DNA from 3 places in the Paenibacillus litoralis genome. Region 3 is predicted to be linked to each of the others. Evidence: riboswitches for the same ligand, from Rfam matches in the RefSeq annotation. Region 3 holds a riboswitch; each other region holds the start of a gene.
The links. A riboswitch is a leader RNA that binds a small molecule or an ion and turns the genes downstream of it on or off. The one in region 3 is predicted to bind cobalamin.

Region 1 (3,210 bases), 830 kb from region 3:
CGGAGAGTAAGGTGCGGCCCTTTGCTTTGGAGAAGACCGTTGCGCTCAAAAAGGGGCAAGCGAGTCTCCATATCGCGGAGAAGATTACCAACCTCAGCGGCGAGGCGGAGCCGTACTTGTGGGGACATCATGTGACGTTCGGAGCCCCGTTCGTGAGTCCCTACAGCCGCATCGATCTTCCGGGCTGCCGCGTATTCGATCAGCCGGATTACCATCCGAATAACAGCAGGCTGCTGTCCGGAGCTTCCGGGACGTTGGACCGTATGCCCGGCAAACGGGGAGAGAAGGTGGATAACACGTATTTTGCGGCGGAGCCCTTCAATGAAATGTTGTTTATCGACGAATTGCAGGAGCATTGGTACAACGTATTTAACGAGCAGGCGGGACTCGGCTTCGCGCTCGCATGGGACGGCGTCGTATTTCCTTACCTCTGGCTGTGGCAGGAGCATCACTCCGAGCAGGAGGAGCCGTTCGGCGGTCAACTGTATGCCATGGCGCTGGAGCCTCAGGCATCCAACGCGCCGACCCTGTCTAAGGCCGTGTCGAAGGGGCAAGCGCCGGTTCTGGAAGCGGGCCAAAGCGCGGAAACGTGGCTGACGGTCGTCATGCACGCGAACCGGGACCGGGTGAAGTCCGTTAACCGGGAAGGCGGCTTGACGTTCTGAGGATACAGGGCGCACTACCGGGCCCGGCCGGCCTTATGGCGGCTTGCTTATGCCGTACCGGATATGCTAGAATGGAACAAATGTTCGCATTATTTTGGGGGGCTATGCAATGACGGAAAGATGCGGCTGGGTCAATGATGATCCGCTTTATATCGAGTACCACGATAAGGAGTGGGGGGTACCCGTTCACGACGACCGGAAGCTGTTCGAGATGATCACCTTGGAGGGGGCGCAGGCGGGGCTGAGCTGGTATACGGTGCTGAAGAAGCGGGAAACGTACCGGCAGGCGTTCGACGGCTTCGATTTCGAGAAGGTGGCCTCCTATGACGAAGCCAAGGCGGCTGAACTGCTGCAGAACGAGGGTATTATCCGCAACAAGCTGAAAGTCGCCTCGGCGATCGGCAACGCCAAGGCGTTCATTCGTGTCCGCGAGGAATTCGGCAGCTTCGACCGCTATATTTGGGGTTTCGTAGGCGGCAAGCCGATCCTTAACCGCTTCCGCGAGCTGAAGGAGGTGCCGGCGCGCACCGATATTTCCGACGCGATGAGCAAGGATCTGCAGAAACGGGGCTTCAAGTTCGTCGGCAGTACGATCTGCTACGCCTTCATGCAAGCGACGGGGATGGTCAACGACCACGTGGAGAGCTGTTTCTGTTACGAACCGGGCGCGGGAGCCGAGGTGTCGGTTTAACGATTCCGGATTTCGGAGCCTAAAAACCAAGTTGCTTAATCGGGAATTTCGCTGTATGATGAAGGGGTCAATTTCATAAGTTCTGTGGGAATAAGGTGCCGCGATGCGTTGCAATACTTCGCCGGCTTAAAAGGGAATCCGGTGCGATACCGGAGCGGTCCCGCCACTGTAACAGAGGAGTTCGCAGCCCAAGCGACAGCCACTGGTCGAAGAGACCGGGAAGGCAGGCTGCGTGCGTCGATTCTGGAGCCAGGAGACCTGCCTGTTCTGACGACACAAGAATACCTACGGGAGATAGGTGGTGTTGGAGACGAGTCCGGTAACGTGTAGATCCGAGGCTTCTTTTCCCCATTTCCTTTATTCGGATTGGGGCGGAGAAGCTTTTATTTCGTGGTCCTGTGCCCCCTGACGGCAATCGGTTCTTAGCATTAGCTATAGGCCGCCGGCATGACAGGGTTCAACCAGGAAACGAAATAATAAATCGGAAGAAGGTTTTCATATGAATAATCACTATGTCATCAGTAATTTGGGATATCCGCGCATCGGCGAGAACCGCGAATGGAAAAAGCTGCTCGAATCGTTCTGGGCGGGCAAAACGGAGGAAGCGGACTTCGAAGCCGAAATGAAAAAAATCCGTCTGCAGCGCCTGCTAAAGCAGCGGGAGTTAGGCGTCGAGCTTATCCCGGTCGGCGATTTCACGCTTTACGATCACGTCCTGGATACGTCGGCGATGTTCGGCCTCGTTCCGTCCCGCTACGGCTATGCCAGCGGCCCGGTATCGCTTGCGGCGTATTTCGCGATGGCCCGCGGCAGCAAGGAAGCGCCCGCATGCGAGATGACGAAATGGTTCAACACGAACTATCACTATATCGTACCGGAGCTGGGCGAAGCGGCGCCGAGGCTGGTCGAGAACAAGCCTCTGGCCGCCTATCTGGAAGCGAAGCGGGAGCTCGGCATCGACGGCAAGCCGGTACTTGTCGGACCGTTTACATTCGTTAAGCTGGCCAAGGGCTATAAGCAAGAGCGGTTCGGCGAGCTGGTCGGTCAGCTCGTTCCGCTGTACGCGCAGGTGCTGCGCGAGCTGGAACAAGCCGGAGCGGGCTGGGTGCAGATCGACGAGCCTTCGCTCGTAACCGACTTGACGGCAGCGGAGCTTGACGTGCTGGAGAGCGCCTATAAGCAGCTCGCTGCTGCGGCTCCGGGACTGAGCATTCTCTTGCAGACGTATTTCGAAGCGGTTTCGGGCTATGATAGAGTGATCGGCCTGCCGGTCCAAGCGATCGGGCTCGATTTCGTCCACGGCCGCGAGGGCAATCTGCGCGCGCTCCGCGAGCACGGCTTCCCTGCGGGCAAAACGCTTGCGGCCGGCGTTATCGACGGACGCAACATCTGGCGCGCCGATCTTGCCGAGAAGCGGCAGCTTCTTGAAGAGCTTGCTGCCGTCGTGCCGGGCGACCGTCTGATCGTGCAGCCTTCGTGCAGCCTACTGCACGTGCCGGTCAGCCTTGCCCGCGAGGGGAAGCTGGAATCGACGCTGCTCGGCGCGCTCGCCTTCGCCGGCGAGAAGCTCGGCGAGCTCGCGCTGCTGGCGCAAGCGGCACGCGGAGACGGCGGCGATGCCACCGCTCAAGCGATTGAGGCAAGCACGCGCGCGGTCGCGGCGCTGAACGCGTCTCCGGCGCGAAGCGGCGGCGGAGCGGTTGACGCGGCGGCTGCCCGGACGAGCCGGGCGGTGCCGTTCGCGGAGCGCCAGCAGCTGCAGCAGGCGCGCTGGCAGCTGCCTTTGCTGCCGACGACGACGATCGGCAGCTTCCCGCAGACCGCCGAGGTGCGTAAAGCCCGGCAGCTGTGGCG
Region 2 (3,210 bases), 240 kb from region 3:
TGCAGACCGTATCTCCGAGCTTTTTCGATTTGACGGACGATGGCCGTTTACAGCTATCCGATAAGCTGGACGCCGGATTCGTGGAACAGATGCATGCGCGCGGCGTGAAGGTCGTTCCGTTTCTAAGCAATCACTGGAACCGGGCCCAAGGGAAGAGCGCTTTGCAGAACCGCGCCGCGCTGGTCGATCAAATCGCAGAGGCGGTCGCCAAGTACGGCTTGGACGGCATTAATGTCGATATCGAGAACGTGACGGAAACGGAACGGGACGCCTATACCGATCTGGTCAAAAGACTGCGCGCCAAGCTTACGGCGGGCAAAGAAGTTTCGGTCGCCGTCGCGGCCAACCCGAAGGGGTGGACGGCGGGCTGGCAGGCTTCGTACGATTATGCGGAACTGGCCGAAGCAAGCGATTACTTAATGATTATGGCGTATGACGAGACATACGAAGGAGTGCCGGAAGCCGGGCCCGTCGCAAGCCTTTCGTTCGTTGAGGAATCCATCCGGTATGCGCTTACCCAGGCTCCGGCGGACAAGCTGGTGCTGGGCATTCCGTTCTACGGACGGTACTGGCTGGCGGGCAGCTCCACGAGCGGAACCGGCATATCGAACGAACAAGTGGAAGAAGCGATCGCCCGGTTCGGCGGGACGACGCATTACGACGAGAAAGCGCAATCTCCATGGGCTGCTTTTACCGTTCCGGCGGGAGATGCTCCCTTCGAGGTCAACTATGCGCCGCTGGCCCCCGGCAGCTATACGGTGTGGTATGAGAATGACCGTTCCATTCAGCAAAAGCTGCGCCTTGTTCAAAAATACGGGCTCAAGGGAGCTGGAAGCTGGAGCCTGCACCAGGAAACGAAGGCGACGTGGGATTACTTCTCGATGTGGTTGAACGGCGTCTATTTTACCGATATGATCGGTCACTGGGCGCAAAAGGATGTCATGGCCATGCTGGATCAAAAGTGGATGGTCGGCGTTGCCGACGACCGTTTTGCGCCGGAAGCGCCGCTCACGCGCGCTCAGGCCGCGGCGATCCTCGTTAGAGCGAAGGGCCTCGCTTCGGCGAAGCCTGCGGCGGCGAACCCGTTTGCGGATGTACCCGCAGGCCACTGGGCGGCCAAAGATATTGCGGTAGCGAAAGAAAACGGGCTGATCGAAGGGACGGGAGCGCGGACGTTTGCGCCGGATCAGCCGATTACGAGAGAAGAGATGGCGGCCATGCTGGCGCGGGTAGCCGGCGTTTCGTCTTCCGCTGCGGCGAAGAGCCGGTTCAGCGACGTTTCCAGCGGGCTATGGTCGTATTCCGCGATTAACGCGATGACGGAGCAGCATATTCTCGAAGGCTTCCCGGACGGCACGTTCCGTCCCAAAGCGCAAATGACGCGCTCGCAAATGGCGGCTCTTATGAACAGGGCGGCCGTCTGGTTTCGGAAACTAGCGGAGGCCCGGTTAAAGGCAATATAGCGGATCCAAAATAGTAATGGACAAATGGCGACAGGAATACTATAGTATTAGCTTGGCAATTAAATACGATGCACGGAAAAGGTGCAAGTCAGTCGAACGACGGGCTTGCTTAATAGGGAAGACCGGTTAAAAGCCGGCGCGGTCCCGCCACTGTAAATGAAGAGCGACTCTTTAACAAGCCACTGGCCTTGAGCAAGGCCGGGAAGGCGAAGAGAAGCGATGACGCATGAGCCAGGAGACCTGCCTTTTTCTGTATGTTTCTAATTCTTCGGGGGGTGGGAATAAGGAAACGATTGCGAGCGTGTGCTGCCAATGCTTTATTTGGCGCTGCATGTCTTCTTTTTCGCGTATGTACGATCTACGGCCACCCTTATGCGAGGGCGGCCTTTTTTGCTGTCTTTTATGCGCTGTCCGCAATGAATGGGCTGAAATTATGGGAATAACGCCTTCAAAGTCCGATAAGCTCATGAAACTATCGTTATGATTCCATTAAGGAAAGAGGATTACATTGATGAGTTATCGTTATGTGCACAAAAAAGCTTTCGCCCTTATGATGTCCTTCCTGCTTGTATTGTCGGTGATCGGCACGTCGCTTGTTCCCGCTGCGAAGGCCGGAGCCGCTCCTGCGGCAGATCCCGTTCCGGCGGTAAGCGTCACTCAGGCTATCTATGAAGCGGCAAACCAGATCGTCAGCGGCGGCGTTGATTCGGATTGGGAAGCGGTTGGACTCGCTAAGGCGGGAAGAACGATTCCCTCCGGTTACATAGCCGACTTGGAGCAGCGGGTAAAGGACATTTATCCGATCGTTACCGAGTACGAAAGGATTTCTTTAGCTATTGCCGCGGTTGGCGGCGATGCGACTTCGTTTGGCGGTACGAATCTCATTGAACACATATACAACGACAGCATGCAGCAGGGCGTGAACGCTTTGCTTTTCGGCTTGCTGGCTTTGGATTCCCGGCAATACGACATTCCGGATGACGCGACTTGGAGCCGGGATAAGCTAGTGAGCGAAATCCTGTCGAAACAGAAAGCGGACGGCGGCTTCGCGTTCTTCGGTTCGACGAGCGATCCCGATCTTACCGCCATGGCGCTTACGGCGCTCGCACCTTATACGAACAAACCCGAGGTAAAGACGGCCGGCGAGAAAATAACCGAGTGGCTTTCCCTTAATCAAGAGCCTCATGGAGGCTATAATTTATGGGGAACGGATAGCAGCGAAAGCGTGGCTCAAGCCATTATCGCGCTTACGGCGAACGGCATCGACCCGACGGGCGAACGGTTTACGAAGCAAGGCGTCGATCTGCTCGATAAGCTGATGACGTTCCGTAACGCGGACGGAGGCTTCTCGCACGCGCTGCCGGGCAGCTCGGACGGCATGGCGACGGAGCAAGCCCTGCAGGCGCTCGTCGCTTACGATACCTTCACGAAGGGCGCCGGGCGTCTTTACAGCTTCGCGCCGTTAACGAACGTAAGCCTTCAGGTAGAAGGACCGCAAAGCGCGATCGCCGAGGGCGACCAAAAAGCGGTTACGGCGCTGCAGGCTTTGGAGAAGCTGGCCAAAGAGCGGAATATTCCGATCGCCGTTACGGATTCCTCGTTCGGTAAATATGTGTCCGCCATCGCCGGCGTAACGGCAGCGACCTACGGCGGCTATGACGGCTGGCTGTACGCCGTTCAGCGCGGCGGCAACTGGGATTATCCGATGGTCGGCATGGCGGATTACGGCTTGAAGCCGTCCGATCGA
Region 3 (3,210 bases):
CCGGCGTCCACGACTGGAATTTGAACGGCCCGGTGCCGATCGGGTTTTTGGCCAGCTTGTCCGACTGCTCGGCGATCGCTTTCGGGCTCAGAATGCTGCCCTCGTTGCTTGCCAGAATGGAGAGCAGAGGCGTGTAGGGATAAGCCAGAACGAACTGCACCGTGTGCTCGTCGACGGCTTTGATTTCTTTTACCATCGAGAATTTGCCCGCGAGCGGCGAATTGACCTTCGGATCGAGCGCCCGTTCGAACGTTTTCTTGACCGCTTCCGCGTTAAACGGCGCGCCGTCGTGGAAAGTAACCCCGCTGCGCAGCTTGAATTCCCAAGTGACGTCGTCAACCGCTTTCCATTCCGTTGCGAGCGAAGGCTGGAATTCCATGTTTTTGTCGGTTTTGATCAGCCCCTCGTACACTTTGCCGAAAATGTAGTTGGACGACGGAATGTTCGTGATGAACTGCGGATCCAGATTGTTCGCGTCCGCCTTCCGTGCGACGACCAGCGTTCCGCCCGTTTTGGCCGTGCCGCCGGCATTGCCTTTGTCCGCATCCGTTTCCGGCTTGGACGCACATCCTGCAAGCGCTGTCGTAAATACGAGCGACAAGGCGAGGACGCTGCCAAGTACATGTTTTTTCTTCATGAAGATGCCCCCTAGTCCGTTTTTCGGCATATCTTCCATATGCTTAGCTGTATTATAAAAAATATTCTGACTTTTACCTTTCACGATCTTTACGTGTATTTACACTATCTTTACTTGTTGGCCGCCGGGGACGCCAAGCGACCGCAGTTCTAAATGACAAATGAAGGCTTATAAGATATGATTAGCAGGAAAATTGAATATAAGCTACTCAGGTGCCAATCATGATGATGCAGTTCGATAGGGAATCATGGATTGGTTAAAAGGGAAGCGGGTGAGAATCCCGCACGGTCCCGCCGCTGTATGAGAGGAGTTCTTGCTGGATGCCACTGGTGAATAAACCGGGAAGGCTGCAAGGGCGTTGATACTCGAGTCAGAAGACCTGCCTGGGAGGTACACCGATTGCTCTACGAGAGATAGGGGGGTGTTTATTTCGTGACCGCTTCTTTTTGCGTTCCATGGAGATAGCCTCTTAACGTTTTCAAGTTAAGGGTTTTTTTATGTTGGAAAGCATATTATCCATATTTCGGTAAACGTCCGGTGCCAAATGGCGGTTATTCTTGTTGCGATTTTTAGAAGTGAAAGGTAGGGAAAGAAAGTGAAGCAACGTAAATTATTTACTTGGCTGCTGATTGTCAGCCTGTTCTTATCCATGTTCCAAATAAACGCATGGAAGACCTACGCCCAAGAGTCCGGATCCGGGCCGAAGGGATTCGTCACCCTGTCGGTAGAGATATTCACGTTAGGTCAAGGCTATTACCGGGAACCGATGAAGGTGCCGTTCTACGAAGGAGACAACGGGGCCGCCTTGCTGGTACGCGAGCTCGGCCAGAACAATATAAAGAACACGGGAACCGCCGAACATTACTTTTATCTGTCCAAGGTCAAGGATGTTACGAGCAGCGTATATGTGCCCCAATACATCGTCGACCAAGTCGCCTTAGGCGGTGGACAAATCGAATCCAAAAGGGACCCGGAGTGGTTAGGGGAATTCGACTATACGCCGATGTCCGGTTGGATGTACGCGGTCAACAATGTATTTCCTAACGTCGGCTTTTCGGATTACATTCCCGAAGACGGAGACGTCATTCGTACGCAATTCACCGTTTATGGGTTCGGCTCCGACCTTGGGAATACATGGGGCTCCGGCTATATCGATACCGCCAACAAAGACGCGTTAACGGCGGTAATCGCGAAGATCAACAGCGCCCCGAATAAGGATGCGCTGCTGGCCGATCCTGCCGTCAGGTCTTCGTACGAGCAAGCGTACGGCGTACTCGCAAATATGGAGAGCACGCAAGCTAACGTCGATCTTGTGATGTCGAAGCTGGACAATGAATTGGGATGGGACCATGTCAAACCGGAATTGTCGATTCAAGGCTTATCGGATCAACAAGAATTTACAACCAAACGGATTTCCTTCCAAGCTAGCGCAACGGACAACGTCACATCCGGCATCGTTCCGGAAGTAAAAGTAAACGGTAACGCGATTCCGGGAACGAGCGGAGTATTCCATGCCGATCTGATCGATGGAACGAATACGATCGACATAACGGCGGCGGATGCCTCGGGCAATCGGGTTAAGCAAATCTTCACGGTCTACTACAACATCGGGGCCGTTACGAACGACCAGCTGAATAAAAATCTTGCCTATATGCTTGGCACGGTGACGAATCCGACCTTCGGAACGCTTGGGGGAGAATGGTCGATTCTATCTCTGGCCCGCGGAAATTATTCGGTGCCGAACAGCTACTACATGACCTACTATAAGAACATCGTAAACAAGGTCAAGGAATTGATGGCCAAAAACAACGGTGTCCTGGACAAAAACAAAAGTACGGAACATGCCAGATTGATCCTTGGCCTGGCTTCCATCGGCATCGATTCGCGGGATGTTGCGGGCTACGATATAACCAAAGCGCTGTCCGATTACGATTACGTCCTGAAGCAAGGCATTAACGGGCCGATTTTTGCGCTAATCGCCATGAATGCCGTAAATTACGAATTTCCTGCGGCTGACGCAGGGAAGAATCAAGCGACTCGCGAGAAGCTGATTGATTATATTTTGAGCAAGGAAGTCAACAAAGATACGGCGAATGCGGGCGGTTGGGCGCTCGGGGTCGCGAAGGCCGATGTAGACTTGACGGCAATGGCCCTGCAGGCGCTTGCTCCCTATTATTTAACGAACGATAAAGTGGCTGCCGCAGTAGAACGCGCGCTTACTTGGCTGTCTTCCGTTCAGAACGAAACAGGCGGATTTGCGAGTTACGGGACCGTAAACAGCGAAAGCATCTCGCAGGTTATCGCCGCGGTATCGGAAATCGGGTTCAATCCTTCCTCCGATCCGAGATTTGTTAAAAACGGCCATTCGGCGGTTGACGCTCTGCTGACATTCGTCGCGCCTGAGGGCGGCTTCAAGCATGTCATGTCGGAAACGAAAGCAAATAGCATGGCGACCGATCAGGGGACCTATGCGCTCGTATCTTTCAATCGGATGACGCAAGCCGCCAATCGGCTTTACGATATGACGGACGTGCTTCCGTTCCCGCTGCCGGGGAATCTCGACGAGATCGAAA

Region 1: another riboswitch for cobalamin. It lies ahead of metE (5-methyltetrahydropteroyltriglutamate--homocysteine S-methyltransferase); the one in region 3 lies ahead of ACKGJP_RS03465 (S-layer homology domain-containing protein).
Region 2: another riboswitch for cobalamin. It lies ahead of ACKGJP_RS04435 (S-layer homology domain-containing protein); the one in region 3 lies ahead of ACKGJP_RS03465 (S-layer homology domain-containing protein).

Annotation. Positions count from the first base shown of each region.
Region 1 covers NZ_CP176395.1:1,644,953-1,648,162, forward strand. The annotation lists gene ACKGJP_RS06910 (DUF4432 family protein) at 1-665, shown strand, start outside; gene ACKGJP_RS06915 (DNA-3-methyladenine glycosylase I) at 775-1,356, shown strand; cobalamin riboswitch at 1,433-1,637, shown strand; gene metE (5-methyltetrahydropteroyltriglutamate--homocysteine S-methyltransferase) at 1,856-3,210, shown strand, end outside.
Region 2 covers NZ_CP176395.1:1,050,240-1,053,449, forward strand. The annotation lists gene ACKGJP_RS04430 (glycosyl hydrolase family 18 protein) at 1-1,463, shown strand, start outside; cobalamin riboswitch at 1,526-1,726, shown strand; gene ACKGJP_RS04435 (S-layer homology domain-containing protein) at 1,975-3,210, shown strand, end outside.
Region 3 covers NZ_CP176395.1:813,497-816,706, forward strand. The annotation lists gene ACKGJP_RS03460 (glutathione ABC transporter substrate-binding protein) at 1-637, opposite strand, end outside; cobalamin riboswitch at 831-1,039, shown strand; gene ACKGJP_RS03465 (S-layer homology domain-containing protein) at 1,233-3,210, shown strand, end outside.